2 regions of the Paenibacillus sp. FSL M7-1046 genome follow, and region 1 is predicted to be linked to the other one. Evidence: a T-box and tRNA genes for the amino acid it is inferred to sense, from the RefSeq annotation. Region 1 holds a T-box; the other holds one or more tRNA genes.
What was found. The T-box of region 1 lies ahead of NYE29_RS16980 (valine--tRNA ligase). A T-box ahead of a tRNA ligase gene usually reads a tRNA of that ligase, here a tRNA-Val.

Region 1 (15,454 bases):
TCAGGGCATCAGTGTTCCGCCATCGCAGTTCGAAGGAATGTTCGTATCCGCTGTACACAGCGAGCAGGATATCGATGATACTATCGAAGCTCACTTGAACGCCCTGAAGTCACTGTGATGTCCGGAGCAGATAATGTATCGGTCCAGGGCGGCGGCGCCTGGACCCGGCGCGGCGAATGGCTGGAAGCCATGCCCGGCCGGGTCGTTACCGGAGCAGCTGATCTGCAGGCTGCGGTAGACCGCTGGCTGCTGGAGACGGCCGGGATGCCGGTGAAACTCCATGCCCGGCTGCGCCGCGAAGGCGGCATCCAGTGGAAGGGCGACCGGCTGCGGCTGGCGCTTTTTCCTTATCGGGAAGCGGGCATTGAGCCGGTGTGGCAGGAGCTTGAAGTGCTGTATGAGGACGACTTTTGCCTTGTTGTCCATAAACCTGCGGGTATGGCGGTTCACCCGGACGGCAGCGGATCAGATACAACGCTGGATCATGTTGTTGCAGCGCATTATGCCGCTTCCGGCGGTAGTGTCGCCGTGCGGCATATACACCGGTTGGACAAGGATACCACGGGTCCTGTGCTCTATGCGAAGAATGAATATGCGCAGCTTGTACTCGATGAAGACATGCGCGAGAAGGTGATATCGCGGCGGTACGCCGCGATTGTGGAGGGCGTCGTCCCGCCTGCGCTCAAGGTGATCGACGCCCCGATTGGCCGCGACCGCCATCATGCGGCGCGCAGGCGTGTGTCGCCCGGCGGACAGTCCGCGGTAACGTTAATCCTTGGACGCGAGGTGCTGCAAGGCGGCACTTCGCTTAAGGTGCAGCTGGAAACTGGACGCACGCATCAGATCCGCGTCCACCTCAGCCATATGGGGCATCCGCTGTACGGGGATGAGCTGTATGGCGGGCCGCGCTGGGGGTTGACAGGCAGCAGCCGTCAGGCTCTGCACGGTGAGGTGTTGGCTTTCAGCCATCCATGGAGCAAGGAAAGGCTGGAAATAGCCGATCCATGGCCGGAGGATATGCTGCGGCTGCGGGAGGAACTGGGCGGCGGGACAATAGGCTGAAATCAGTCTGTTGGAGCTTCCTAGCGACTAAATGATCTAAAGACAATCAAATTTTATAATGCAACTATAAAGAGACCCGAGGCTGAAGGGGCTACACCCTGTTTGTGAGACGAGGTGCAGTCCCATCCCCTGCCTTGGTGTCTTTTTTTTGTTGCTGGAAAATTAATAATCACAATCACAAATGTGAATAAGTCACAAACTTGATGATGCGAATCCGCGAATGAGAGGCACAAGTACCTCCGAATAGGCGGAAAGTAAGCGATTTGGCGAAATGAGAGGCACAAGTACCTCCGAATAGGCAGATGGTGAGCGATTTGGCGAATGAAAGGTACAAGTACCTCCGAATAGGCGGAAAGTAAGCGATTTGACGAAATGAGAGGTACAAGTACCTCCGAATAGGCGGAAGGTGAGCGATTTGGCGAAATGAGAGGTACAAGTACCTCCGAATAGGGGGAAGGTGAGCGATTTGGCGAAATGAGAGGCACAAATACCTCCGATCCGCGGAAAGCTGAGTGTCGCCCCCTTCAAGCTCCAGCCGTGCTAAATATTTAACGAATGATACATTTCTGCGTCTCGGTTCGTCTTTCTAATAAAGGAGATGGACAGCAGATGAAATGGAACAGAATCTCTGTAACGATAGCCGTCTTCGATGCGGTTTTAATAATTGCCGGGAGTATTACTGCAGCTACTGTCGGTTCGGATGTTGTGAAACTGATTCAGCAATTTGGCAGTTTTACTGTGACCGTAGACAATCAATCCGATTACGATCTGTTTTCCGTCGAGACAGGGGTCCTTACGAGCGATTCCGCTGGCCAGATCATTGAGAGCAGTTCCAAGGAAAGCTTCGAGCAAGGGATACCCAGTGGAAGAAAGGTGAAAATCAGCCCTGAACTAAGCCTTTCCGGCGAAGGCGGAATTTATCTTAAGTATACCGATCCAAGAGATGAGGACTCGCCGAAAACGGTCGGGATATGTTCGTATACCGAAAGTTTATCCGGCCATTCCAAGGTCATCATTACAAATGATGATGTAAGTGTTGAAGAAAATTGCAGCTAAATTAGTGTTGCCGCCGTGTTTCTACTTTCTTGTCCCCCCTTATTTCCCGCCCGCCCAGCAAGTGGAAGTGCCAATCTGCCGTTTTTGGGTATAACACTAATAAGATAGATACCCTTACGAAATGCAGCTTGGCACATTAACGATCCTACGACTGGGGGCATAGCCATGAAATGGCAGGGAAGAAGAGGCAGTTCGAATGTGGAGGACCGCAGAGGCAGAGGCGGGGGCGGCGGGAAGGTCATTGGCGGCGGGATCGGCGGAATTATTCTTGTAGTGATTGTAACACTGCTCAGCGGGGGCAATGCCGGGGATATATTAGGGAACCTGACATCCGGCGGTACCAATTCTTCAGCTCCTTATGAGCAGACAGCTGAGGAGCAGGAGCTTTCCGAATTTGTATCCGTGGTTCTTGCTGACACCGAGGAGGTGTGGGGTGAGATTTTTAAGCAGCAGGGAATGACCTATGAGGATCCGACGCTTGTAATGTACAGCGGCAGTGTGGATTCTGCCTGTGGAACGGCCACTTCGGCAGTCGGGCCGTTTTATTGTCCCGGGGACGCCAAGCTGTATATTGATCTGAGCTTCTACGATGAGCTGCAGCAGCGCTTCCAGGCGCCGGGCGATTTCGCGATGGCTTATGTCATTGCCCACGAGGTGGGCCATCATGTACAGACCCTGCTGGGCACGTCGAAGCAGCTGAATTCGCTTCGCCAGAGCCTGAGCGAGAAGGAATTTAATAAATATCAGGTCCGGTTCGAGCTGCAGGCCGATTATCTGGCCGGAGTCTGGGCCAATCACGCCCAGGGCATGAACCTGCTGGAAGAAGGCGATCTGGAGGAGGCTCTGACGGCGGCGAGTGCGGTCGGCGATGACACGATCCAGAAGCAGGCACAAGGGTATGCGGTGCCAGACAGCTTCACCCATGGGTCTTCGGAACAGCGGAAACGCTGGTTCTACAAAGGTTTTAACTCCGGTACCATTGAAGGCGGAGATACTTTTAACGCTGCCCAGCTATAGAATGTGAGAGGGCAAAGTGTCAGCCGCTCAACCGGAGAACCGTCCATCCCCCTGTGCGGGAGCGAGCTAAGCCAAGTATAAATAAGCCTGCAGACAGAGCCGTTACGGCCTCGTCTACAGGCTTTTATTCTTTGGAGGAAAGCCGTTTCCTTCCGGGCTTTTTGGATTCCAGCAGCTGGTCGGCAGACCTACTTCTATTAACGGGCAGGTGCTTTTTTTCATAGAAAGAGACTGTTGCCCATGCCTTATAGCCAGCGTTGGTCATATAATACTTTGTTAACGCGGAGCAGGCTGCTCCTCATGAAATGAATTCTACAAGCCGGGGAGAGGGGTTCATGAAAATACTGCTGGTCACCTACTGGGGACTCACTAATATGGGCGGAATCTGGACGTATATGAAACAGCTCTCAGACAAGCTGAGCGAGCAGGGGCATTCTGTTACGCTGATGGGAAGCCATGTAGAGAGCAATACGTTATATTTGCTGAACCAGGAGAGCTATTTTGATAAAAATGCATATTATAACACGCTGCTGCCTTATCTTGATCCTCAGCGGTTTCCGTATCTGTACCTGGAGCATGGCATCTTCAGTTTTGAAATTGGCCGTTATGTGTTTGAGGCGGGAGCGTCTGTGCTCGGCCTGGAGGACTATGATCTCATCCACACCCAGGATCCCATCTCCACTTACGCGCTGCGGCGGGTGATGAAAAATCGGGTGCCGCTGGTGTCCAGCATTCACGGGGCATTGGCCCGGGAGTCGTATTACGAGTATAAGGGGATTGAACCGGAGCTTACGAAGGAGAAATACGAGAGCCGGCCGATTTGGAGCTATTTCCGCCGGATTGAGCAGCTTGGCGCACATGCCGCCGATCTGATCCTGGTCTCTTCAAAATGGATCGGTCAACTGGTGAATGAGCTCGGCGTCACTCCGGAGCGGATTCATACGCTGCCTTACGGGATCAACCTGGAGCAGTACAATGACAAGGCTGCATTGCCTTCCCCGGTACAGCTTGGCGGGGGACATAAGGTGATTATGTACGCCGGCCGTTTCGAGTACATCAAGGGCGTGCATGTGCTGATCGGCGCACTGGGTCTGGTGCATCGCAGCCGTCAGGACTGGGTCTGCGTCTTAGCCGGGAGCGGTAGTCTCCTGGAAGAGCTGAGATCACAGGCGGCAGCGCTGGGGATTCAGGGACATCTGGTGTTTGTGGGTAATTTGGACAATATCCCGGCCACGTTGCAGCAGGCCGATATCTATGTGCAGCCCAGCCTGCAGGATACGCAGCCCTACTCGGTCACAGAAGCCCAGCTTGCCGGTATTGCACCGATTGTGGCTGGGACGACGGGAATGCCGGAAATGGTTAAGCACGGAGAAACAGGCTGGATCTTTCCCGCGGAAGATTCAGGGGGGCTGGCGGAGCTGCTGCTTCTGCTGCTAGGCGATGATGAACTGCGCGGGCGGACAGGAAACCAGGCGAGAAAATGGGCGGTCCGCTGCCGCTCGCTGGATGTCATGACGGAAGGAACGCTTAAGGTGTACCGCAAAGCGGTGGGAAAGCAAGCCTGGCATAGAGGGGGGACCGGAGGCGAAATGCTGGCGGTGGGAAAGGAAGCCGGAGCGATTCAGGGAGCTTTTCATCCGGCTGATTTGCTGGGCAGCATTACCCCCGGCAATCCACTGGTGCCGGTTCTCCGGAGCAGGCTGCCGCTGGATTATTCCGTTCCCGATGCCCGTATTCTTGGTTTTGACAAGCAATAAGAGACGGCTGCTCTGATGAAGTGTCCAAAGTTGTCATGCCTTTCTGATTGAAGCATATACATGAGAGGAGTAACATTTTGGGCTTATGCTCTGGGCTTGTCTCGGGGTTAGATTATGCCAAGAAGGAGGACATTTCCCGTGTTTGACCAGTCCCACGGTTTGCGGTTTGATATTTATGAACGCATCCACCTTTCGGAAGAACTTCCGGGAATCGCTGAACTGGAAGAGGTGGAGCTGATTCCGGAAATCCAGGTGATTCAGCGGGAGGACCGGGCCGAGCTGTACGGACAGCTTCTGCTCACCGGACTCTACCGGGGTGAGAATGACCGGACGGAACGTCTGGAGCATGCCATTCCTGTTGAAATCACAGTACCGCTGACCCGGGTCAGCTCACTTGAAGACATAGGGGTGGAGATCGAGAATTTCGATATCGACCTGCTTACGATGCGTACGGTCAATATAACTGGTGTACTCTCGCTGCGGGGAATCGGGGGAGCGGAGACGCAGCCCGCCTGGCAGCAGGAGGAGTACACGGCAGCTTATTCACCTGACGAAGAAAAACAGGCCCCGGGGGTTAGGGTAGAGGCCCGGGAGCATGAGAACGATGCTTTATATGAAAACTCAGTGTGGACTTATGGCGAAGGCACCGCAGAGAGTTTCGCTGAGGAGCATGAGTTTGCCCACAGTGGGCCTGAAGCTGCTGTGAATCCGCTGTTTTTGGAAGGCACCGTGTTCACCCACCAGCCCGCTGCATCCCCACCGGCCCAGCAGAAGGACAAGGAAGTGAAGGTGCGGACACACAGCTTTGATAGCCCGCAGGGGATATCAGCAGCCGGAACTGCGGACAACGAACCTGTTTCGGGTCACTTCTTCGGGGCACAAGGGAGAGCGGAACAGGCCGTTCCGGCCGCTGGAAATCAGGCTGGCTATACAAATCCCTTTAACAGTTCTGACATTGCCAAAGTATCAGGCACCGAAAGTTCAGGCAGCGCAAAGGACATTTCGGATGCTGCCGCTGAGAATACAGCCTTGGAGGCGCATGCCTCCCATCAGGAAGAAAAGGATTTCTCTGCTCAAAATGGGGACTATGCGGCACTTTTTGCTCAGGATAGCTCCGCATCTCACGCTGATCAGGAGAACGCGGGCGAAGGCGTGATCTCTAAGGAAGCAACACCTCCGCAGGAGGAGAAGCCGGATCTGAAGGTTGCCCTGGGAAGCAAGAGAGAAGAAGATATTCCCGCGAAGGAGCATCTTACCTTTTCTTCCCTGCTCAGCTCCAGCCGCTCCCGCAAGGAACAGGAAGAGCTTATCGCCGAGGATACAGCTGCTGCGGCGCCTGTTCCGGACTCCGGCCGTGACGGGGAATGGAAAAGCCGTTTTATCGGTGGCTTGAACGGCAAGGATCTGTTCCGTAAAGTGCGTCTCTGCATTGTCCAGCGTGAAGAAACAATTGATACTATAGCGGAGAAATATCAGCTCAGTGCAAGAGAGCTTGTCATGTACAACCGTCTTTCCGGTCAGAATGTGGAGGAAGGCCAAGTATTGTATATCCCTTAAGAGATGCCGGCAGGCGCATCGGTGTCAGAATCCCGATCGGATGAGATCGGGATTTTTTGTGTTTCTGTCCTCTGAGCTGAAACTAAGGATGAACATCAGGGGTTCAAATCAGGCCAAGGGAGCAAATTTTAGAAATGGGCGGTATAAGTCCCGCAGTTTGTGTGTATGCTGGTTGACTAGGAATAGTACTAAATGTATTATTGGATTAAGTAAATTCTTAATAAAGACTGGGAACGGGAAGAGTAGGCGGTCAGCCCTTCAGAGAGCGGAACTATAAATTGCTGTGAGTTTCCGCAGGATGCAGCCACCGAAGTCGCCCCGGAGTTGCCCCTCTGAGCTTGTCTTCAGATTCAAGAAGCACAGGTTAGGAAGTGGCCGGTTGCAGCCGTTATCTGCGTGAGTGTCGCGCTAAGTTTCCGGAACCTTTGGGACCGGAACGGTGGTTTATTTTTTATTGGCGCGAAACAAAGGTGGTACCGCGAAAGAATGGCCTTTCGTCCTTTGAGACGAAGGGCCTTTTTGTATTTTTTTTCAGAGGTCCAGCTTCAGAGATACATCTACCAATGCTACTTAAATGGAGGGTTTAGAATGGCTGATCACAACAAAGCGGCGGCAGAGCTACAGATGCCGCAAGATCCGGCACAGGATGCTGCTGCCGACAATAGCGCAAAGAGCGATATGCCGACTACATATGATCCGAAGGCGGCTGAACAGAAATGGTATGCCTACTGGATGGAGAAGGAGTTCTTCAAGGCTGGAATGCGGCCTGAAGCAGAGCCTTACAGCATTGTAATTCCACCGCCGAATGTAACCGGGATGCTGCACATCGGGCATGCGCTCGATTTCACGCTGCAGGATATCCTGATCCGTACCAAGCGGATGCAGGGCTTCGATACCCTGTGGCTCCCGGGAACGGACCATGCTGGTATTGCTACCCAGACCAAGGTGGAGCAGAAGCTGCGCCAGCAGGGCCTTTCCCGGCATGATCTGGGCCGCGAGAAATTCCTGGAGCAGGTATGGGAGTGGAAGGACCAGTATGCCAAGACCATTCATGAGCAGTGGGCCAAGATGGGTCTGTCCCTCGACTATTCGCGCGAGCGGTTCACTCTGGATAAAGGGATGTCCAGCGGTGTACGCCAGGTATTTGTGGAGTTATACCGTAAAGGACTGATCTACCGCGGCAAGCGCATTATCAACTGGGATCCGGCAGCCCGTACTGCTTTATCCGATATTGAAGTTGAGTACAAAGAGGTTAACGGTCACCTGTACCATCTGCGCTACCCTCTTAAAGACGGCAGCGGATTCATCACCGTAGCAACGACACGTCCGGAGACGATGCTGGGTGATACGGCGGTAGCGGTGCATCCGAAGGATGAACGCTATCAGGATCTAATCGGCAAAACGTTGATCCTTCCGGTCATCGGCCGGGAAATTCCGATTATCGCCGATGATTATGTAGAGAAAGAATTCGGCAGCGGCGCGGTTAAGATCACTCCGGCCCATGATCCGAATGACTTTGAAGTTGGCCTGCGCCACAACCTTCCGCAGATCAATGTGATGGACGAAGGCGGCACGATGAACGAGGAGGCTGGTCCTTATCAGGGACTGGACCGCAGCGAATGCCGCAAAGCGATTGTTGCTGATCTCAAGGAGCAGGGCGTTCTGATTTCGATTGAGGACCATCTGCATCAGGTAGGACACAGCGAGCGTTCCGGCGCAGTGGTTGAGCCTTATCTGTCCACCCAGTGGTTCGTGAAGATGCAGCCGCTGGCTGAAGCTGCCATTACTGCACAGAAGAACGGTGACGGCGTTAACTTTGTGCCGGACCGTTTTGAGAAAACGTATTTGAACTGGATCGAAAATGTGCGTGACTGGTGTATTTCCCGCCAATTGTGGTGGGGACACCGCATCCCGGCCTGGTACTCTGAATCTACAGGTGAAGTGTTTGTAGCGTATACGGAAGAGGAAGCCCGCGAAATCAGCGGACTTGATGATCTGAAGCAGGATGAGGACGTTCTCGATACATGGTTCAGCTCCAATCTGTGGCCGTTCGCTACACTGGGCTGGCCGGATGAAAGCAGCAGCGACTATCAGCGGTTTTATCCGAACAATGTCCTGGTTACCGGCTATGACATCATTTACTTCTGGGTAGCGCGCATGATCTTCTCCGCGCTGGAGTTCACCGGCAAAAAGCCGTTCTCCGATGTATTCATGCACGGCTTGGTGCGGGATGCCGAAGGACGTAAGATGTCCAAATCGCTCGGCAACGGGATCGATCCGCTGGATGTTATCGAGCAATATGGTGCAGATGCTATGCGTTATATGATTTCGACAGGCAGCACAGCCGGACAGGATCTGCGTTTCCGCATGGAGAAGGTAGAGCAGGCGCGTAATTTTGCCAATAAGATCTGGAATGCCTCGCGCTTTGCACTGATGAATCTGGAAGGCGTAAACTTTGCAGATATTGACATTACAGGTGAGCTTAGCACGGCGGACCGCTGGATTCTGCATCGCTTGAACGAAACTTCTCGTGATATTACGCGTCTAATTGACTCGTACGAGTACGGCGAGACCGGCCGCCTCTTGTATAACTTCATTTGGGATGATCTGTGTGACTGGTATATCGAGTTCGCGAAGCTGTCGCTTTATGGAGCTGACGCTGCTGCCAAAGCAAAGACGCAATCGGTGCTGGCCTATGTGCTGGACCGTACGCTGCGCCTGATTCACCCGTTCATGCCGTTCATTACCGAAGAAATTTGGCAGCATCTACCGCATGAAGGCGAAACGATCACCCTGGCGGAATGGCCAAAATATGATGCGGCGCTTGAGAATCCGCAGGCAGTGGCAGAAATGACCCTGCTGATGGACATCATTCGTGCAGTTCGTAATATCCGCGCCGAGGTGAATGTGCCGATGAGCAAGAAGGTAGAGCTGATCATCAAAGCCGGAAATGAAGACACCTTGAGCATCATTACCCGCAACGACAATTACATTGGACGCTTCTGCAACACATCTTCGTTCGAAGCAAGCCTTGATCCGCAGACACCGGATAAAGTCATGTCCGCAGTAGTTACGGGCGCAGAGCTTCTTCTGCCGCTGTCGGGGCTGATCGATATTGAGCAGGAAATTATCCGTCTGGAAAAAGAAGTTCAGAGTCTGAACAGCGAAGTAGAGCGCGTGGAGAAGAAGCTCGGCAATCAGGGCTTCGTGGCCAAGGCGCCGGCAAAAGTCATCGAAGAGGAACGTGCAAAGCAGGCGGACTATTCCGCAAAACGCGAGAAAGTGCTCGCCCGCATCGCAGAGCTGAGAGGATAAGGGATATGGAAGAGATCATCGGGAGCGGCGGTACCGCTCCCTTAAGTTCCTATACAGAAGCGGTAGAATGGATCAACAGTCTGATTCCTTTCGGCATCCGTCCGGGTCTGGAGCGGATTGAGCTGCTGATGGAGAAGCTGGACCGTCCGCATCGCAAGCTGAAATTCATTCACGTGGCAGGGACGAACGGAAAGGGCTCAACCTGCGCTTTTTTGACCAGTGTGCTGATCCAGAGCGGTTACAGTGTAGGGACCTTTACTTCGCCCTATATCACCAAGTTCACTAACCGTTTCCAGTACAATGGGACGGATATTCCCGAAGATACTTTGCTGGAGCTGTCGAATAAGCTTCGCCCGCTGGTACAGGAAATTGCAGACAGCGAGCTTGGTTCACCGACGATGTTCGAGGTGGCCACAGCGCTGGCGATTCTCTACTTCGGGGAGGTCTGTTATCCGGATGTAGTCGTATGGGAGACGGGGCTTGGGGGAAGGCTGGATGTAACAAACATCGTGACACCTATTGTGTCCGTGATTACGAATGTCGGACATGATCATACCGATGTGCTGGGAGATACGCTGGAGGAAATTGCCGGTGAGAAGGCCGGAATTATCAAACCGGGTGTTCCTGCAGTCAGCTGTGTGAGCCAGCCGGAAGCGATAGCGGTGCTTAAGGCCAAAGCGGCAGACAGCCGCTCTACCCTCTATCTGGCCGGAGAAGATTTCAGCTATGAGCTAGCCGGAATCAAAGACGGCGTGCAGAGCTTTAACTTTAAGGGGCCTTTCCGCTCCTTTGAGATCGGCATTGCCATGAAAGGCGAGCATCAGCTCAGCAATGCGGCCGGGGCCATGATGGCGCTGGAGGTTCTGCGGCAATATATGGCCTTTATGCTGGAGGATGAGGATGTGCTGGAGGGTTTCAGAAGCACATTCTGGGCAGGGAGGCTGGAAGAGGTAAGTGCTTCTCCGCGCATTGTACTGGATGGGGCGCACAACCCCGAAGGTGCGGAGAGCCTGGCCAAGAGCCTTCCGCAGTTTTATAAATACGGTAAATTAAATTTGCTCATGGGGATGCTGGCAAATAAGCATCATGAGTCATACTTCAAGCATATACTGCCTATAGTGGATACGCTCATCCTGACCGAACCGGATTTCCGGAAGAAAATGGACGCGGAAGATCTGCAGGCCATCGCAGAACGTCTGCGTGAGAAATATGCTAAAGAAAACTTAAAAATCATAGTAGAACGTAATTGGGGTAAGGCGCTGCAACTGCTGCAATCGATCACAGCGGAAGACGACCTTGCTGTCGTGTCCGGAACGCTGTATTTGATTTCTGATGTACGAAGTACGCTTTTGCAGCAACCCGATTCTGAAAAAGGCTGGTGACGAACTGTTGGATACTACTGAACGTGTGCATTTTATAGGGATCGGCGGCTACGGAATGAGCGCGATTGCCCGGGTGATGCTGGAAATGGGATATACGGTTACGGGCTCCGATGTGGCAGCTCAGGAATTAACCGAGAAATTGATTGCCAAAGGTGCCAAAGTCTATATTGGACATACTGCGGAACAGGTTAAGGGTGCAGATCTGGTTGTTTATTCTACGGCACTCGCAAGTGATAATGTGGAATGGGTAGAGGCAGAACGTCTCAAAATCCCGGTTCTGCACCGCTCGCAAATGCTGGCCCGGCTGCTGAATGAACGCAAAGGGGTAGCTGTCGCCGGCGCGCACGGCAAAACTACCACCTCTTCGATGATCGCGCTGATCATGGAAGATTGCGGAGTGGACCCGACCTATATTATCGGTGGAGAGATTATGAATGTCGGTACGAATGCCAAGGCAGGACAAGGGGAGTATGTTGTGGCCGAAGCGGATGAAAGTGACGGCTCTTTCCTGCAGTATCATCCTTGGCTGGGGATCGTAACGAATATTGAAGCGGATCATCTGGAGAATTACGGCGGTGACTTCGGCCGCCTGAAGGCCGCTTACGTGCAGTTTATGAACCAGCTGCGCGAAGACGGCACCGCGATTGTGTGTGCAGATGATGAGACTGTCAGCGCCCTTTTACCTGAGGTTAAGGGCTCGGTGATTACCTACGGTATTCATCAGAACGCTGATTATATAGCCACTGACATCGTGCTCGGCGACCGGCAGGTGGCGTATACAATGAACAGCGGCGGTCAAGTGCTGGGGCGCATTGAGCTCTCCATTCCCGGACAGTACAATCTGTACAATTCAATGGCTGCGGTCATTGCATGTCTGAAGTCAGGGATTGCATTTGAAGAAATCGCTGCAGCTATCGTGAAATTCCATGGAGCGAAGCGCCGGTTTCAGGTGCTTGGCGAAATCAATGATATTCTTGTAATAGACGATTACGCCCATCATCCAACGGAGATCCAGGCAACGATCAGCGCAGCCAAAGCAACCGGCAAACGGATTATTGCCGTGTTCCAGCCGCAGCGCTACACCCGTACCTTCTTTCTGCTGGATGCGTTCAGCCGCGCCTTCAGCGAAGCTGATGAAGTGATCATTACTGATATCTATTCGCCGGCCGGAGAGAAGCAGATTGAAGGCGTCACTTCCGCAAAGCTGGTGGAGCTGATTATTCAGAACAGCAACGCCGGTGCAAGGCATCTGCCTACCAAAGAAGCCGTGCTGGCTGACCTGCGGGGCCGTATCGCTCCCGGTGATCTGGTGATCACGATGGGCGCAGGAGATATCTGGAAGGTTGGGTATGCACTGGCTGATGACTTGCGGGAACTTGAAAAATAAGAATAGAATGACTTCTGTGAGCCGTTAATGCAGAACTGATTCTCATGAAGCCAAAGCGTATTTTGTCCGTTATGCCGGACAAAATACGCTTTTTGCTATAGAGTCTTAAATCTGCAAATGATGTTGCGGGCAGAGTCTTGGAATGCTATAGTTTTGTGACAACAGAGTACTGATTTCCGTGTATATGGTGGTGTATTCATGAACTTCCAGCTTGATATTACAACGCTGTTATACTTGTTTATTTTTGGGAATTTATTTATTGCCTTGCTCGTCACCTTTTACCGCTTCTACTTCCCGAAGGACATTGCTTCATGCGTATTTATTGCTGCAAAGTGGGTGCATGTCCTGTATTGGAGTTCAATCCTGCTGTGGGATGTTATCCCGCGGTTTATTGGAATTCCACTGAGCAATGGGCTCATTCTTGCCGGAGGCTTCATGGAGATTGCAGCGCTGCTAATGATGATGGGCATGTTCGGGCGGAAGGTGAAGCTGTACTATTTAGTGCTGATCGTGGGCAGTGTAATCAGCTTTTGTATAATCGCGCTGTTTTTTAACCGTCCGAATTTGCGGGTCGCGTCTACATCGCTGTGGTCGATGTTTTTTGTGATTTTGCCGGCGTATCTTCTGACCTCTAACAAGGAGAGAACACCGCTTCAGAGTATGCTGGGATTCGTATTTTATGCGTTTGGCCTGTCAATGCTGGGACGGGCGTTCACGGCTCTGTTTCTGGAACCCGGCATGGGCGCCTTGTCTGCGAATACCGTGCAATATCTATATTATCTGGGAATGTTCTTTTTGCTGATTGTAGGTACCGCAGCCTTTATTCTCCTCTCCAATGAGCATTCTTATAAAAAGCTGAAGAAAATGGCCACCTACGACACGTTGACCGGGATCTTGAGCCGGCGGGCTTTTCTTCTGGAGGCAGAAGTGAAGCTGACTCTCGCGGTCAGAAAACAGGAGTATTATTCCCTTTTACTGCTGGATCTGGACCACTTCAAGGAAGTCAATGATACCTATGGTCATGATAAAGGGGATAAGGTATTGCAGGATTTTGCATTTACGATTGAGAGCAGCCTTGGAAACGACGATTTGTTCGGCAGAGTGGGCGGCGAAGAGTTTGCCGTTCTGCTCTATGGGCTGAACGAAGAGGACAGCGGCCGCAAAGCGGAACAGCTGCGCACCGCTGTGATGGATGCCCCAAAGTTGAATCTGCCTTGCGGGTATACAGTCAGCATCGGTGTGATTACCGTTCTGCCCACTCCCCGGACATTCTTTAATATGCTGTATAAGCTCTCAGACCGGGCATTATACCAGGCGAAGCAGCAAGGCCGAAATTGTGTAGTGATCTCCCGGTAAGCGCAGATGCTCAGGTGGATTGGAGAATACATATGCCTATGGTTATAGATGCAGGAAGGTGAAATTTATAGCTGTCCATTTTGATCTTAAGACATTGCTCGTTTGCCTTTTTTTCGCTGATCTTTTTACGGTGCTGCTGGTATTGGCCTACCATTCCCGTTACCCGAGGGATGGAACCTCCAGATTATTTATTGTTGCAAAGCTGCTTCAGCTGGTGATCCTGATTTTGCTGCTGCTGGAGGATTCTACACCCTTCAAGTTTCTTCGGTTGATCCTTGCGCTGGGCTGCCTGGCGGGAGCAACCGCAGAGATGTTAGCTCTGCTGAAGCTGCTCGGAGCAAGCACAGACCGGGTGATGAGAAGGTACTATACGCTTGCAGGCTGCTCCGGGGCCGGACTGCTGGTGATAGAAATGCTGTTTCCCTTGAGGGTTCAGCCTATTGTCATCGTCTGGACATCCCTGTCCATTGTGGGGCTGATGGCTTATCCGGTGTATATTCTCTGCGTGAAGCTGAAAGAGACTCCGCTGCAAAAAATTATGGGCCTGCTCTACAGCCTCGTGATGTTGTCGCTGCTGGGACGGGCGGTTGAGCCGTTCTTAGGAACCGAGGCAGCAGAAACTGCGGCTTCGGGGTTGTTGCAAGCGTTTTTTTATATTGCTGTCTATCTGTTGTTGTTCCTGTGGACAGCAGGTTTTATGCTGCCTTCCCGGGAGCGGATCTATGCAGAGCTGGAGCGGGTATCGACCTATGACGAGCTGACTGGAATTCTTAACCGCAGAGCGTTTGTGCAACGTGCCGGCCCCCTGCTTGCTGCTGCTGCCAATGAAGCTTCCCCTTTCTCGTTCCTGCTGCTGGACGTGGATCATTTCAAGAGTATAAATGATACCTATGGCCATGATACCGGGGACAAGGTGCTGCGGGATTTTGCAGGTAAAATCGAAGGGCAGCTCGCTAACGGTGATCTGTTCGGCAGGTTCGGCGGCGAGGAATTCGCCGTGTTTCTGCACCGTGCGGACGAGGCAGCAAGTGATGAAATCGCCGAACGGCTGCGCCTTTCCGTACTTGATACGGTTGTCGAAGGGCTACCGATGCCCTATACCATAAGCATCGGGGTAATTACCGTCACCTCGGCAGAAATGGTTCCGCTGAATACACTGTATAAGCTGAGTGATAACGCCTTGTACGAAGCGAAGCAGCAGGGCCGGAATTGTGTCTCCAGAAGCCGGCTAACGAGAACCTTGCCTCTGCCCTAACGGGAGGGGCGAGGTTCTTGACATTCCGGAAATTCGGGCTTTTTTGAAATTTTTTTCTCGAAAATCCATAAAACGACAAAAAGAAGATACACTTTGGGGTAATATATGCTAGACACATAACATCGCTATAGAACATACAGAAAAAAATGGAGATTAGGAGACAAAAATATGAGGGAGAAATTACTGTTCATATCCGCAGAGAATCCGTTTCCGCAAGATAGTGGAGGCAAGCTCAGAACCGGAAATATTCTAAATATTCTGCTAACCAAATATGATGTGGATCTCCTGACCTTCAGGAATCAGAGGCAGG
Region 2 (15,454 bases), 3.0 Mb from region 1:
GGCAGAAGCTGCGGAATTCGGCATTGCCTTGCGGGTCCCTTCCTGGAGCAGCGGCATGGAGATCAGCATCAATGGTGAAGTGCTGGATCCTGCCGCAGGCCGGGAACTGGGATACCGGGTGATCCGCAGAGTGTGGTCTGCCGGGGACACCATAGAGGTAAGCATTCCGATGGAAGCGCACCGTGTCTATGCCCATCCCGAGCTGCGGGCTGATGCGCAGAAAACTGCTATTCAGCGGGGACCGCTTGTCTATTGCCTCGAGGCAACCGATAATAGTGAGCCGCTGAGCTCTATCTCCCTGAACGAGACAGGCGAGTTCAAAGAGGTCTTTAAGGACTCGCTGCTTGGCGGAGCCGTAGTCGTTGAAGGAACCGGCTTCCGTGTCAATCCGTCCGGCTGGAGCGGAGGGCTGTACAGCAGGGAGAAAGCACCACTGGAATCCGTTAAGGTTACAGCTGTCCCTTATTATCTGTGGGGCAACCGCGGCAGCGGAGAGATGAAGGTGTGGATACCGGAGGGCAAGGCTTAAGCTGCAGCTCGTTATCTAAAAGGAAAGCAACCCAAATGCATCCCGCAAGTATGGCGGATGTATTGGGTTGCTTTTTTTAGAATATTGTCCTTGGGTTGATGGTAACGGCATAACTGTATCTTTTTGCAAACCGGAAAGTGAGCTTCCCACAAAAAACAGGCCCCGTCATTTTGCAAAGACGAGGCCTGTTTAATAAACAAGGGTTAACATGTTGTCGCGGCAGCTATTTAGCCCAGCTCAACTACCACTTGGTGCACTGCACCGTCGCAGGCAGGAGCGATGATGTTACCTACTACAGCGGCGCCGTCGAGAGTGAGGCTGGCAACGCCTTTAGAGACATGGTTAGGGTTCTTAATAGTGATTACATAAGTATCTCCACGGAAGACGCGGGTGATTTCGAATCCGTCCCACTCAGCAGGGATACAAGGATCTACTTTCAGACCGGCGAAATCAGCCTGGATACCGAGAATGGATTGGGTAATGGCTACATAGTTCCAGGCAGCGGTACCCGTCAGCCAGGAGTTTTTCGCTTCCCCGTGGCGTACGGCATCTTTACCAGCGATCATTTGCGAGTACACATAAGGTTCCATCCGGTGAATTTCGCTGATGTCTTCCAGGTAAGCCGGAGCGATTTTCTTATAGATATCGAATGCTCTGTCGCCGTGTCCAAGTACCGTTTCAGCAATCATGATCCATGGGTTGTTGTGGCAGAAAATACCGGCATTTTCTTTGTAGCCCGGCGGATACGTAGAAATTTCACCCAGGTTCAGGTAGTACTTGGAGTATGGCGGCTGCTGCAGCACGATACCATAATCTGTGTCCAGACGTTCCTCAACGGAAGTCAAAGCTTTGGCTGCTTGACCGTCTTCCACGCCGATACCGGCCATTACGCAAATGCCTTGCGGCTCGATAAAGATTTGGCCTTCTTCGTTTTCTTTGCTGCCGATCTTGTCGCCGTAGTGGTCGTAAGCGCGCAGGAACCAGTCACCGTCGAAGCCATGGGTTAGTGTGATTTCACGCATGTTGTCGATCTTGGCTACGGCATCCGCAGCAACATCGTTAAGTCCGCGCATGCGGCAAATTTCCGCATAGTCCGGTCCAACAAAGACGAACAGACCGGCGATGAAGACGGATTCCGCTACACGGCCTTCGATGTTGGCAGTCGTCTGGAACGATTCGCCTGGCTCGGTTGAGAAGCAGTTAAGGTTCAGGCAGTCATTCCAGTCCGCGCGGCCGATCAGCGGCAGGCCGTGAGGTCCGAGATTGTTGGTGACATGCTCGAAGGAGCGTTTCAAGTGCTCGAACAGGGTAGCAGTGTTGTCCGGGTTGCTGTCGAAAGGAACCTGCTCATCCAGGATGGATGTGTCGCCGGTTTCCTTAATGTAGGCAGCCGTTCCCAGGATCAGCCAAAGCGGATCATCGTTAAAGCCGGTGCCGACTTCGTTGTTGCCTTTTTTGGTCAGCGGCTGGTATTGGTGGTACGCGCTGCCGTCTTCGAACTGGGTAGCGGCGATATCCAGAATACGCTCTTTGGCGCGCTCAGGGATTTGGTGTACAAATCCGAGCAAGTCCTGGTTGGAATCGCGGAAGCCCATACCGCGGCCAATCCCGGATTCGAAGTAGGAAGCGGAGCGGGACATGTTGAAGGTAACCATACATTGATATGGGTTCCAGATGTTAACCATACGGTTCAGCTTGTCGTCGCCGCTTGTGATCTGATATTTGGACAGCAGGTTATCCCAGTGTGCAGCCAGAACAGCCAGAGCAGCATCCACTTGAGCGTCTGTAGCGAATTGCTCGATGACAGCCTGCGCCGGTTTTTTATTGATGACATTCAGGGATTCCCATTTCTCATCTTCCGGGTTCTCGATATAGCCGAGTACGAAGATGAAGCTTTGCTCTTCGCCTGGTTCCAGCGTGATTTCCAGTGCATGAGAGCCGATTGGCGACCAGCCGCTGGCTACGGAGTTGGTTGCTTCCCCGGCAGCTACTGCTTGTGGAGCATCGAGGCCATTATACATGCCCACGAAGGATTCGCGGTCGGTATCAAAGCCGGCGATTTCTTTATTTACAGAATAGAAAGCGTAGTGGTTTCTGCGCTCACGGTATTCTGTTTTGTGATAGATTACGGAATCCTTGACTTCAACCTCACCAGTGCTCAGATTACGCTGGAAGTTGGTCATATCATCCTGGGCATTCCACAGACAGAACTCGGCAAAAGAGAACAGCTTCACCGATTTCTTAGCAGATCCGGTGTTCTTCACAACAAGGCGGTGAACTTCGGCATTGTGGCCCATCGGTACAAAAGCGAGCTGGTTCACAGAAATACCGTTGCGTTCGCCGGTGATGGAAGTATAGCCAAGACCGTGGCGGCACTCGTAGAAATCGAGGTCGCGTTTGACCGGCATCCAGCCCGGGGTCCAGAAATCGCCGTCGTCATACAGATAGTAGTAACGTCCGCCTGTATCCAGCGGAATATTGTTATACCGGTAGCGGGTCAATCTTCTCATCCGGGCATCGCGATAGAAGGTGTAACCACCGGCAGTATTGGAGATAAGGCCGAAAAATTGCTCGTTACCGAGGTAGTTGATCCATGGGTAAGGTGTTTTAGGGGTGTTGATTACGTACTCTTTACGAGTGTCGTCAAAAGTTCCGAATTTCATAAGAGGAAAGTCTCCTTTCAATTGTGAACGCGCGTTTATAAAGCTGAGAAAAAATTCCCTCGGGGCAAAGGGATTTTCCTGCAAAACATTATAATGATTGCCACTCCTTAAAGAAATGCTGGTACATCCAGTGAAATGGTATACGCTGGACGGATGATGCAGCATTCTTGCAGGGAGCTTTACTTCTTCGGCGGCAGGCAGGAGTCTCTTTCGATTAGCCTGGCCGGGAAGCTGATGGTGCTAAAGGTCGGCTGAGCGGAATCGCACAGCTCGATCACTTTCTCGACAGCGGCCTTGGACATTTCGTAAATCGGCAGACGTACGGAGGTCAGCTTGGGATGAATGCGCGAGGCAAGCTGCACATCATCGAATCCGGCAATGGACATATCCTCAGGCACGGATACTCCGTGTTCGGAGAACGCTTCCATCGCTGAGATAGCCATGTCATCATTGGACGAGAAGAAGGCAGTCGGCAATGGGCCGCCGGACTCCAGCAGCTTCTTGACCTCTTCGTAGGCCTTCTCCTTCAGGAAATCACCCTGCAGAATGAAGTTCTCATTGAGCTGCAATCCATGCCGCTTCAACGTATCCTCGTATGCCATATAGCGTTCCCGTCCGGAGTACGTGTTCATTCGTCCGCAGATCATGCCAATCTCTTCATGGCCAAGGCCGATCAAGTACTCGATGGCTTCGACTGTGCCCTCATAGTCCTTGGAGTTCACAATGGCCAGATGATTACGGTCCAGATGCTCCGACATAATCTCCGAAATGTCATAATCGATCAGCACTAGCGGGGATTCAAGTCCAACCATTTCCCGTACGATATCAATATCCTTCTGGGTGCCGACGATAATGCCGCCGTCAATCCGTTTCTGCAGGAAAGCCTGCTTAACCTTCAGGAAATCGTCGGGAGAGTATACGGTATGAATCAGCACATAACAGCCGCGGGCATTCGACGTGTCGACTACGGCATCGACGAAAGGCGCGAAGTAATTGTTCTGATAGATCCGGGTTGCATTCTCCTTCTCGTTCATGCTGATGGCGAAAAGGCCGATCGTATCGGTCTTCTTGCCGGCCAGAGCCCGGGCAAAGCTGTTTGGCTCGTATTGATGCTGTTCAATAACCTTCAGCACCTTGGCCCGGGTCTCTTCAGGGACATTGGAATAGTTGTTGATCACGCGGGATACCGTACTACGGGATACCCCGGCGAGCTTAGCAATATCTTCGCTGCGCATAGTGCCCCCTTTAAATAAACGCGCGTTTATGAGTTCATTGTAAAATAAATCGCTACAGAAATCAATCACCAGACTAAAGAATTTTGCCTTGCGGGGAAGCTCTTTTTTAAGCTTCAACTAATTCAGTAGCTTCAATCACGCTATTATAGGCGTAGACAGAGAAACATACGGATAAAACAAACTGGATCAACCCCGAGGTTGCTCTATTTGTGTTCAGAATATGGATAGGATAGATAGTAAGTATCAAAAGGAAAAGTATCCTCAAAACATGTCTTGATATACGAACATTTGTTTGTTAGTATCAAGGTTATATTATCTTAAATCCTAAATCTGTAAAAAAAGGTGGCTGAACGACCTGGAAGCTGCCGCCATTGAGGGGAGTAAGTACAGGAATAAATATGTGGAGATGGTCGGGGATTACATAGAACATGCGCAACTGGAAGCGATAATGTTATAATGAACAAGAACGGAGATGTCAAGATGGAGCTACTTGATCCGCGCAATGATTTTTTGTTCAAGCGTATATTTGGCAGTGAAGAGAACCGTGATGTACTACTCGCTTTCCTTAACCGGACATTTGCTGAGGCTGGGAAGCCGCCACTAAGCGAGATCATTCTTCTTAACCCGTACACAGACAAAGATTCTCCTCGCGATAAGCAGTCTATACTGGACATTCGTGCCAGAACAATAGAAGGCGAAATCATTAATGTCGAGATGCAATTGTTTAATAAATATGATACAGAGAAGAGAACTTTGTTCTATTGGAGTAAACAATACTCCAGCCAATTACAGGAAAGCCAGTCTTATAGCCTATTGAAGCGTTGTGTGACTATTAATATCCTAAACTATACATTGCTGCCCAATGAGATGTATCATAACGTGTTTCATCTGCGTGAAGACCGGACCGGTATTTCGCTGGTTGAAGACATTGAAATTCATTTTTTGGAACTTCCGAAGCTGGATGAGCAAATCGTTTCGCTGGAGCAAGGCGGTCTTGCGAATTGGTTGCTCTTTTTGAAAGGCGCAGATCAATCCAAATGGGAGGTGCTGACAATGAATGAGCCTATACTAAAGAAGGCCATGAATACGCTGGAGTTCTTAAGTCAGAATGAGGAAGCCCGCAGACAGTATGAAGATCGCCAAAAATATTTACATGATGAAGCTTCAATGTATGAAACGGCGAAGACCAGAGGGTTCACTGAAGGTGTTGCTGAAGGAAAAGCAAAAGGAAAAGCTGAAGGAAAGGCTGAAGGAAAGGCTGAAGGTGAAGCTCAGGCGAAAAGAGAGATTGCGCGGAAGCTCCTTGGACTCGGCGTTGATCTGCCTGTAATCGCTGAAGCATCTGGCCTGACGGTAGAAGAAATTAAACAACTGAAGCCACTGCAATGAACATCTGCCATAGTTAGCTACAAGCACAAGAAAGCCTCTCCAAACTACGGAAGGCTTTCTTGTTTTGAGGTCCGCTTAGAATTTATCGAATTTTTCAACCCTAATGGATATGACTTCTCCACACTGTGTGAAGAGGGTAAGGATAAGTTTAGAGCCAAAGGAAAAAGGTTTGTTCATGGGTCTGACTACGTTTGGTTAGATTTAGAAGTTTCGAAGGATAATTTATCCATTCCATGATTTCTTCACACACTCTATTAACAATCAGGTGTTAAATTGAAGATATCCCCAGCTTGTATGTAGTATATACGTTCATGAACTCTTGACTCTGCCAGTTGCTGGCAGGGTCGTTTTTTAAATTATATGAATTTTTATATGCTTCACGCTATAAATTATCCGTTTCAGCTTGTTTATAGGTTTGCAAATCGACGTGAGATACTATGCGAGTTAGAAGTTTGTATAAGATTGCCGCAGAGAAAGTGCATTGAAAGCTGATGAAGACGTGCTACTATTGTGATTAGGATTATTGAGAATGATAATCAATCACAATGATGTATAGGAGTGAAGAGATCAATGGCAAGTTGGGGTCGAAAATGTATTTGGACAGCTGTACTTGTACTGGCAATGTCCGCTTTGGCGGCTTGCGGCACGAATAATAATGCTGCCGGAGGAAAAAACCTTCAAACAGAGAATGCGGCGAATCCAACCGCAGCAAGCAATACATCTACCGATGCAAGTACCGATACTCCAGCCGATAATGGCACAAGGACTGTCGTCGGGGAATTCGGAGAGGTTGAAATTCCTGTTAGTCCCAAGCGGGTGGCAGGGATCTATGTGGAGGATTACCTGAAGGCGTTAGGCGTTACCCCGGTCGTGCAATGGTATCATCCCAGCTGGGGCAAGCAGAATTATTTGAATCTGGATGTGCCGGAATACGATATTACCGGGAGCATTGAGGCATTGTTGGAAAAAAATCCAGACTTAATCATTGCCGACGGAGGAGCAGATGCAGCAAAATACGAACAATATTCCAAGGTAGCGCCAACCTACCGTCTGCCGGAGAAAGTGCTGCAGGATTCAAGACAAATGCTCACAGCTATCGCAGAGGTGCTGGGCATTCCGGAAAAGGGCGAAGCTGTACTTGCGGAGTATGACCAGAAGGTAGCAGATGGAAAAGCCAAGCTGCAGCAGGCGTTGGGGCAGGAGAAGGTAGCTGTAATCCGGCTTAACGTTGCCGAGAAAACCTTTGCGTTATTTGGTGTCAAAAACCGCTTTACGGGTGTAATCTATGATCAATTCGGTCTGACTCCCGTCCCTATGGCTGCGGAGATGACTGAATTTCAGTCCATTATTTCCGAAGAAGTGATACCAGATCTTGAGGCGGATCATATCATTGTATTCCCTGACAACGGAGGATGGGACACTGCGGAGAATGAGGAAGCAATCAAAATTCTTGATGGCCCGTTGTGGAAGAATCTGCCTGCGGTGAAGAACGGGAATATTTACAGAATGGAACGCTCCCACTGGCAATCCGGCGCGATTACAGCCAATTCGATGAAGCTGGATGATCTGCTGAAAGCAATGGTGCAATAAAACGCCAGGCAAACTGATAGACTAACCCCCCAAAAATAAACAGCGGCAGCCATGGACGAGAAATAAAGTCTGGACTGCCGCTTTTTTATTGAACTGTCGTTCCCGCTAGCGATACTTCTTACTCACTAAAAACTCAACAATAGGTAATGTAATCATTGCTAATCCTAATATCCCTAATAAAAAAATGTTCATTGTTTCATTTACGATTTCATCAGCAACTAAAGCTGCAAGTATAAAAAAAAGAAGAAGAAAGTAACTTATTTTCGAGCTTCTCTCCGTAATCTTTTTTCCTAACTCGTCATCCTCAAATATACCATCTTTGTCTGCCTTGCTTCCCCAGGTGATCATAGGAAAAAACATCATTAATAGCGTTGCGATTGTTATTATTTCGTTAAATCCAACGTCTTTTCCAACCATGACCTTATAGATGGTAAAAACCACCACAATTAGAGCGGCTGCCCCTACTGCGATTGCACCTATTTTTCGGGTGTTCATTCCTCTTCTCTCCCTTCATGTAAGAATAACTTATCGATTCTAACTCCTAAGTGTTTGGCAATATCAAAAGCTAATTGCAAACTTGGGTCATATTTGTTGTTTTCAATGGCATTTATGGTCTGTCTGCTAACATTGCATAAATCTGCTAACTTGCCTTGTGATATATCTTTTTGCTCTCGAAATTTTTTGATATGATTTTGCATTAAATTCCACCTTCTTCGTTAGATGGGTGTAAAAAAGTATTTACATATAGATTTTAAAATAACATGGTTAAAGTGTCAAACATCTTTTACACCTTTGAACAGCATGGTTGATAGGCTTTCATTTTTGTTTTACACTAAGGAAATGAAAATGATTCTCAATTAGGGGGCGGGAGAATGGCAGAACAGCTCAGTGAAAGCACTGAAAAAAAGCTGTTATACAGCTTGACTAACATAGAAGCAATAGCCCAATCCCCTGCGGGAAACGGACAAATGGCTGTGTTTCAGGAGCACACATTAATCATAGTATCGGAAGGGCAGGGCTGGCTCGAAGCGGAGGAAAGGCGTTATCCTTTGGACAAGGGCGCAGGCTTTCTGATTAAGGCTGGATCTATGAGCAGAATTCAGGCCGGAGAGCGGGGGCTTAGCTTTTACCGGCTTGCTTTTGAGGTTATCGGCACTGGGGATGGCAGACACCGCGGAAAGGGGAAATTGACCGGGAATGCCATGCTCCAGCCGGGTCTCTTAAGCTGCAGACCTTTTTCACAATGTGCACTGCTGCTGGATTCCATTTATCATAGCCGCAGGAGCCCCGATGACATCGAATGGTTCGCGGGTCATACCCGTTTTCAGGAGCTGCTGCTGCTGATCATGCGAGCCAATTCCCCGGCAGTTCAGACAAAGAATGATCATGAGGCGGTACAACGTTCCATTCACTATATGCAGGAGCATTACAGTGAACCGGTATCCGTCGACCAACTGGCAGAGATTGCAGGCATTGGGCGCGCGCGTTATACACAGCTTTTTAAAGAGATTACCGGCAGGATTCCCTTGGAGCATTTGAACGGCCTCCGTATCGAACGGGCGCAGCAGCAGCTGCTTCTGACCAAGGACCGGCTGCATGATATTGCACTGACTGTCGGCTATAGCAATGAGTATTATTTTAACCGGCGTTTCAAGGGAGCAGTAGGTGTTACACCCGGTCAATACAGGAGTCTTCATCAGGATGGGGTCCGTGTATTCGCGCCTTTTCTGGAGGATTATCTGCTGGCTTTGGGCATTACTCCGGTGGCCCAATATTGTCATGCCCAGTGGGGCAAGCAAGAGTACCTGGGTCTGGATCAGGTGCCGACGTTTGATATTTCCCGCGGAGATTGGTCAGAGCTTTCCCGTTACACGCCCGAGCTGATTATGCTGGATGACGGCTTTCAGCGCTGGCATTTGGGTGAGTGCCGCCAGATTGCTCCGCTGTTCAGACTCCCGTTCCACCAGGAAGACTGGCGTGCAACACTGCGTTCTGCAGCAGCTGTCTTCGGCAGAACGGAACATGTGCAGGAGGTCATCGGCCATTATGAGCAGCAGGCCCAGCAGGCGAAGCGGATCCTCAGCCGCAGCGTCCGGGGACAGACAGTAGCGTTACTCCGAATTTCTTCCTGCGGAGTTGCTCTCTATGGATGTGAGGGTCTGGGATATACAGCAAGCGTATTGCATGAGGATCTCGGGCTCCAGCGGCATCCGTTGGTCCGGCAGCTCACCCGGGGACAGAAGCGCGTGAGCCTAACAAGTGAAGAGTTGTCAGGCCTGACGGCGGATCATCTGTTCATTACTTTTGACCGGCAGGAAGGTGAAGGCCGGGAGCTGCTGGATACGCCGCTATGGAGAAGCCTGCCCGCTGTGCGCAACCGCAACGTGTACGAGGTGGATTTTATGGCCTGGATGAATTATGGTGTGCTTTCGCATCAGCGGAAGATCGAGGATGTGCTGCGGGTACTGGCGTAAAGAGCCGGTTACCTATGTGGGATAAGTTCATGAATGATTTGGCTCTGCCGGATGCGGCGGGGTCTTTTTTTATATCTAATTTTGATTGAATCTAGGCCATAGAAGATAGTTTCACCACTATTTAATAATAGTAAAATGTATTTTATTACTGATTCACTTATCTATTACATTTATTCTTTGGAAGAATAGAATACTATATCTAGTTCTAGGAGGTGATTCTTATGTCGATTCTCTTACCTCAGCAGTTTTACTCTCTGGCTACCAATGTTGGTAAATCTTATTTTGAAAACTTGAACAATGGAGCAAATGCTACAATTACCGTTAATAACAACGGTCCGTTTCCGATCCTTCTTGTAGTTACACGTGTCAATGCTCCTGTTATCACTTATGAAATACCTCCAGTCAATAGCCTCACGCTGGAAGTTGCTTTGCTGTTGGCAGCGGCTCTCCAGACCACAGCTGCTGGTCCTGCTACGGGTTCAATTCAAATTGCTACTGCTGATTTCTAGTTTTAAAAACGACAATAGATAGATTTGAATGTAGAGCATGTGTATCATAACCCGTCGGGCATAGTGCCTGACGGGTTTGTTATTGTTTATTCGGCTGCTGACATCATGAAGAATCAAGAAGCCCCATGTATGAAGCAGTTCCGAACGTACTATAAGAATTAATCATATCTTTGACGTATATTGGCACATTTTGTATGCTTATTGAACAACTAGGGGGAGGGAGCGCAAAATAAACGGATCAGAAAATATGAGGAGTCTTTGCGATATTATTTAGAAGTTGTATGAGCTGATCAATAGTGAACGAAACCATACAAGTACTAGGCAAAATATTATACATACACATAGTCATATCATTTTGAAACAAAGGAGTTTTCGTATTGAGAAATATAGTAAAAAGAGTGCTATTTATCATGTGTTTGATTTTGGCTTCCGCTGGCACAGGTAGTTATGTACATGCCGACATGAATCAGACAATCCAAGTAATGGTGAATGGTCAGCTTTTAAACATGAACCAGCCAGCCGTTTATAAAAATGGCCGGGTAATGGTACCTATGCGTGCTGTCACTGAAGCTTTAAATGCTACTATTAAATTCCAGTCTGCTAAGAAGCCGATTGTGATCAAAAGCGGTTCCTTCGAGGTTTCTTTTACTTTGGGGCAAAAAACGGCCTATACGAACGGTAAGAAGCTTGCTCTTGAGGTTCCGCCGCAGAACATCAACAATACCATGATGGTGCCCATTCAGTTAATTTCCAAAGGAATGAATACAGATGTGGTATGGAAAGATGTGTGGAAGACCGTAGCTATCGAATCGAAGCATGCGGCTAGTGAGGTAGTTACAACGCAAGCTGAAGCATTACAAAAAGCTAAGTACCTGATAGATGGAGACAACAGCACAGCAAAAATCAAGGGGCAGGAGCTTCTAAGATACTATAGCGTTAATCTGGACGGTTACAATAACGGTGTGTACCTTGTTGATAAGTACAACGGTGAAGTGCTTTATTATTCTATTTCTGATGGAGCTTTTCAAAGTATATCTCGAAGTAATGCCCTTGAAGTTTTGGAAGCAAAGATAGAAGCTCAGTCACAGGAACTAACTATTGACGACAACGATGAGATTAAAATCATCAACGGGAACAAATACTACGCTTTTAATGTTGAAATAGGAGATGAAAAATATTTTAACTCTTATGTTGTTACCACTGTGTATGTCAGTGTAGATGGAGAAACTTTCCTCATGTTGAATAAAGACCATCAAGTTGTTGGTTTCTCTGACAAAGCTTTCTCAGAAAGTATGAATGCTGTTTCTTTGAGAGTAAAAGCTTTAGAAGTTCTTGATAAAAAAGTTAGATCCCTTCTTGGAAATGAACCTAATCTTATGGATGATGGTGAGGTTAAGACAATCAATAAGCAAAATTACTATGTTATCGAAGTGTGTTTTGTAGGGGCAAATAATCCCTATTATTATGTGACTACTGCGTATGTAAGTGCTGATGCTAAAAGCATCTATATGCTGACGAAGGACAATAAGGTTGTTCTGTTCTCGGACAAATTGTTTGTTCAATATATAAATGATGCTCTGGAGGGATGAACGCCGCTCTTGAATGGATATTTGATGTTTAGCTTATCCGCCTTGGTTTCGTGTGTTTGACCCAACGATATGATAACCCGCCGGGCTTTTTTGAGCTGGCGGGATTTCTTCGTCTTCTGGTCTGCTGACTTACAAATAATTCAAAAAAATCTATCGGCGGGCATACGCGGGAGGGATAAGGGATATTGAGAGTCAGAACAGAAAGGAGCGAGTAAAACGTAACGATCAATTATCATGAGGAAGCGGACCTATTTCGTAGTAAATAAGTAGTATACGGTAACTCTATTTCGGATTTATAATTAATGCATTGAATGAAAATAATGTCAGGCGGTGTTGTGTGTTGCCATGGGAGCCAATGCTTTTCATGTTCTTTTCGACTATTGAACTCATGTCTATTTATTATTTGATTATGTCGCTCTTTAGATTTAAGTGGAAACATCATGCTTGGCAAGCCTTGTTTGTTACTTTAATTATAAATTTGCAGAGCTATTTGGTGAGGAAAGAGCTTGATATGAGCAATATCGCACCTTTAATATTGATAGTAATATTCATATTGTTTTTTGCTGCAGTTGTTAGGATGCCCCTCATACTGTCCGTTATTGCAACTATATCAGGATATGCTATTTTTGCAGTCATACAAACTGTTATTGTACTTATCTTATTCGGTTCAATAGGAGCAATAGAAGGGGAAAAAAGCAATGGATACATATTACAAGTACTCACCTCCGTAGTTATTTGCTCCTTTTTTTGGCACTACTACAGAAAAGGCAAAGGCTTTACTTTTGACATAGAGAAACTTCGATTTAAATTAGAAGATATTTTTTTAACGACGATCATCATAATTTTCCTAATTGGAATGTCAATTCTTTTATACTACAACGAAATTTATTTGAATATATTGTTCTTTTTAGTGATCTCAATTTTCTTCATTTATTACTCTATTGGGAAGGAAAAAGAAAATGATTGATCGTATATCTGAGAGGATAGCCTACAACATAAAAAAAGTTGTTCCTGATCACCCCGCATCGCAAGCGGTTCTAAAGTATGCATTAGAGGTTGTGCTAAATATTGTTTTTATCATTGTCATTACACTTGCGATATCTTTGCTCACAGGTAATTTCTCTGAAGCTTCAACGATATTAGTTTCTTTTGCATTACTACGGCAATCGTCGGGCGGTGTTCACCTTAAGTCGGGTATAGCATGTGTCATATTTACTACGACGTTGTTTACTGCACTATCGTTTATTAACGTAAATTTATTAGTTGTACAGGTTATGAATGGAATCAGTTTTTTGATCATCTTGTGGTTAGCGCCTATTGGGATTGAAAAGCAGACTAGAATTCCCAAGCGTCACTATCCGAAGCTTAAAATAATCGGTCTGGTCTTGGTTGCTACAAATGTCATAATTTGTTCATCTGCTATAGCCGTGAGTTATTTTGCTCAATCTCTAAGTCTATTAATTGCCAGAAAGGAGGTGAAGTAAAAATGTTGAAAAAAGCGAATGTTCGAATCGTGTCTGGTTTGGCGACATGCTTATCGATGGTAGCGTTATTCATTGCAAATACAAACAGTGCGTTGTATGTGCATCAACCTGAGGTTCCAGAAGAACTACTTAAATAATACTGGAGTGGTCCGTTTGAGTATCATATCCGTGAATAAAGACCCAAAAGGCATTACCGGGTTGTTTTCTCTTGAAATACCTAAAATTAATTATATGGAATTTGAGAGAGACATATATAGGATACTCGTCCACACGATAGAAGGAGTTTACTATACAGTCGGCACATTGAAATACTGGCTAAGCACTCTAGAGGCATCGGGATATAACTTCGTGCTAGCAGTCAGAAACACATTGATTCATGTTTCTAATATCTTTCAAGTGGATAAGTCGTTTCATGTGGCCTACTTCGGGGAAAATTTATCAGGAGTCGAGCAAAAGTGTTTCCTTTCTGAAAAAGGATACAAAGAAGTCAGAAAAAATATTAATTTAACAACTACAAAAATCAATTTCATTGAGTTGCCTTTATGGTAACTCTTTTTTTCTAAAATAATCACTCAGGATAAAACATATAAATTGATTATCAATCGCATCAGACTTATAAAAACAACCACTCTGACATGAGTGGTTGTTTTTATAAGCGAAAAATTCCGTCCCCAATGCGAGTGGGGAATAGAAAAAGAAAAACTCCTTATAAAATAAGGAGTTTTACGTAGTGATGCAGTATAGGACGGATGGGGTTCGAACCCATGACCCCTACCCTGTCAAGATAGTGCTCTCCCGCTGAGCTACCGTCCTGCAACGAAATTTATAATACCACAGGATGTGAGGAGATGGCAATGTTTTTTTCACGGCATATGAATTTACTCACTTACAACTTGTTCCATAGTCTCTATGCTCGGATTAAATTAACTTTTGCGTAGGGAGTGATTCCATGGCGACCATTTTTAATGAACAGAATATCTCTTTTAAACAAAGGCAGTCTCCGGTTCCGGAATTTGCTTGGCACACCAGCGAGAAGCTGGCGGGGATGGTAGGGTCGAAGCATTTGATTTTTGATATCCGGTCATTGGACCCGGGCAAGTACTCGTATCCGTATCACTTTCATAGAAATGCTGAAGAGCTGTTTGTGATTATGGCGGGCAGTGCTATGTTAAGAACTCCCGCCGGGTTACAGGAAGTCCATGAGGGCGATACGATATTTTTCGAAACCGGTCCATCAGGTGCGCATCAGCTGTTCAATCATACGGAGACGCCTTGCCGCTATCTCGATTTACGGACGAATAACGGGTTGGATGTTGCGGAATACCCTGACTCCGGGAAAATCAATATTTTGCCGTATGAAGAGCTGTATGAAACGGAGGATAGGGTGGACTATTATAAAGGCGAACATTTGACCCGGGAGATATGGGCGCAATTGAACGCTCCGGGCAAGGGTGAGGAGAAGCGGGGAGAAGACGGTGGTGAGTGATTCTTTTGCCGGCGGACTTATGAATGCTTCTTTTATATAATAGAAGAAACTTTTGGAAGAAATATCAAGATATTCTATACATAGGTTAAAAACCAGAGATAATAGGAACGTCACATCCGGTAATCCACCAAAACTCTATCGGTTTTGCCGTCTAAGGAGATGCTTGTGAATGAAAGTTACTATACACGAGACGGGAATAAAGGAGGAAAATCTAACCTACGTCGTTATTATCGTAAGGCATAATGAGCAGTGGATATTAGCTCGGCAGCGTGGTCGTACCACATGGGAATTTGCAGGTGGACATATTGATGAGAATGAAACGCCTGATGAAGCAGCGGCAAGAGAACTGTATGAAGAGACAGGAGCGGAAGACTATACGTTATTTCCAATAAGTATTTATTCGGTTACCGGAGAGTCAATGCCGGATAGTTTCGGAAAGCTCTACCTGGCCACCGTTAATAAGTTCGGACAATTGCCGGCTTATGAAATGGAAGAAATATGCGGGT

Region 2: it has a tRNA-Val gene. The T-box ahead of NYE29_RS16980 (valine--tRNA ligase) is inferred to sense a tRNA for this amino acid. The anticodon was not compared.

Annotation. Positions count from the first base shown of each region.
Region 1 is NZ_JBBOXB010000001.1:3,854,732-3,870,185, forward strand. It holds gene hemL (glutamate-1-semialdehyde 2,1-aminomutase) at 1-118, shown strand, start outside; gene NYE29_RS16955 (RluA family pseudouridine synthase) at 118-1,062, shown strand; gene NYE29_RS16960 (hypothetical protein) at 1,672-2,118, shown strand; gene ypfJ (KPN_02809 family neutral zinc metallopeptidase) at 2,284-3,135, shown strand; gene NYE29_RS16970 (glycosyltransferase family 4 protein) at 3,441-4,892, shown strand; gene NYE29_RS16975 (LysM peptidoglycan-binding domain-containing protein) at 5,031-6,449, shown strand; T-box leader at 6,670-6,954, shown strand; gene NYE29_RS16980 (valine--tRNA ligase) at 7,074-9,764, shown strand; gene NYE29_RS16985 (bifunctional folylpolyglutamate synthase/dihydrofolate synthase) at 9,770-11,146, shown strand; gene murC (UDP-N-acetylmuramate--L-alanine ligase) at 11,097-12,533, shown strand; gene NYE29_RS16995 (GGDEF domain-containing protein) at 12,732-13,889, shown strand; gene NYE29_RS17000 (GGDEF domain-containing protein) at 13,948-15,144, shown strand; gene NYE29_RS17005 (glycosyltransferase family 4 protein) at 15,313-15,454, shown strand, end outside.
Region 2 is NZ_JBBOXB010000001.1:6,858,849-6,874,302, reverse strand. It holds gene NYE29_RS30785 (glycoside hydrolase family 127 protein) at 1-529, shown strand, start outside; gene NYE29_RS30780 (GH36-type glycosyl hydrolase domain-containing protein) at 757-3,192, opposite strand; gene NYE29_RS30775 (LacI family DNA-binding transcriptional regulator) at 3,372-4,427, opposite strand; gene NYE29_RS30770 (Rpn family recombination-promoting nuclease/putative transposase) at 4,908-5,816, shown strand; gene NYE29_RS30765 (ABC transporter substrate-binding protein) at 6,387-7,406, shown strand; gene NYE29_RS30760 (hypothetical protein) at 7,512-7,901, opposite strand; gene NYE29_RS30755 (helix-turn-helix transcriptional regulator) at 7,898-8,104, opposite strand; gene NYE29_RS30750 (helix-turn-helix domain-containing protein) at 8,279-9,880, shown strand; gene NYE29_RS30745 (hypothetical protein) at 10,102-10,389, shown strand; gene NYE29_RS30740 (copper amine oxidase N-terminal domain-containing protein) at 10,767-11,978, shown strand; gene NYE29_RS30735 (hypothetical protein) at 12,316-12,945, shown strand; gene NYE29_RS30730 (accessory gene regulator ArgB-like protein) at 12,938-13,462, shown strand; gene NYE29_RS30725 (cyclic lactone autoinducer peptide) at 13,465-13,599, shown strand; gene NYE29_RS30720 (LytTR family transcriptional regulator DNA-binding domain-containing protein) at 13,616-14,011, shown strand; tRNA gene NYE29_RS30715 (tRNA-Val) at 14,204-14,275, opposite strand; gene NYE29_RS30710 (cupin domain-containing protein) at 14,412-14,948, shown strand; gene NYE29_RS30705 (NUDIX hydrolase) at 15,118-15,454, shown strand, end outside.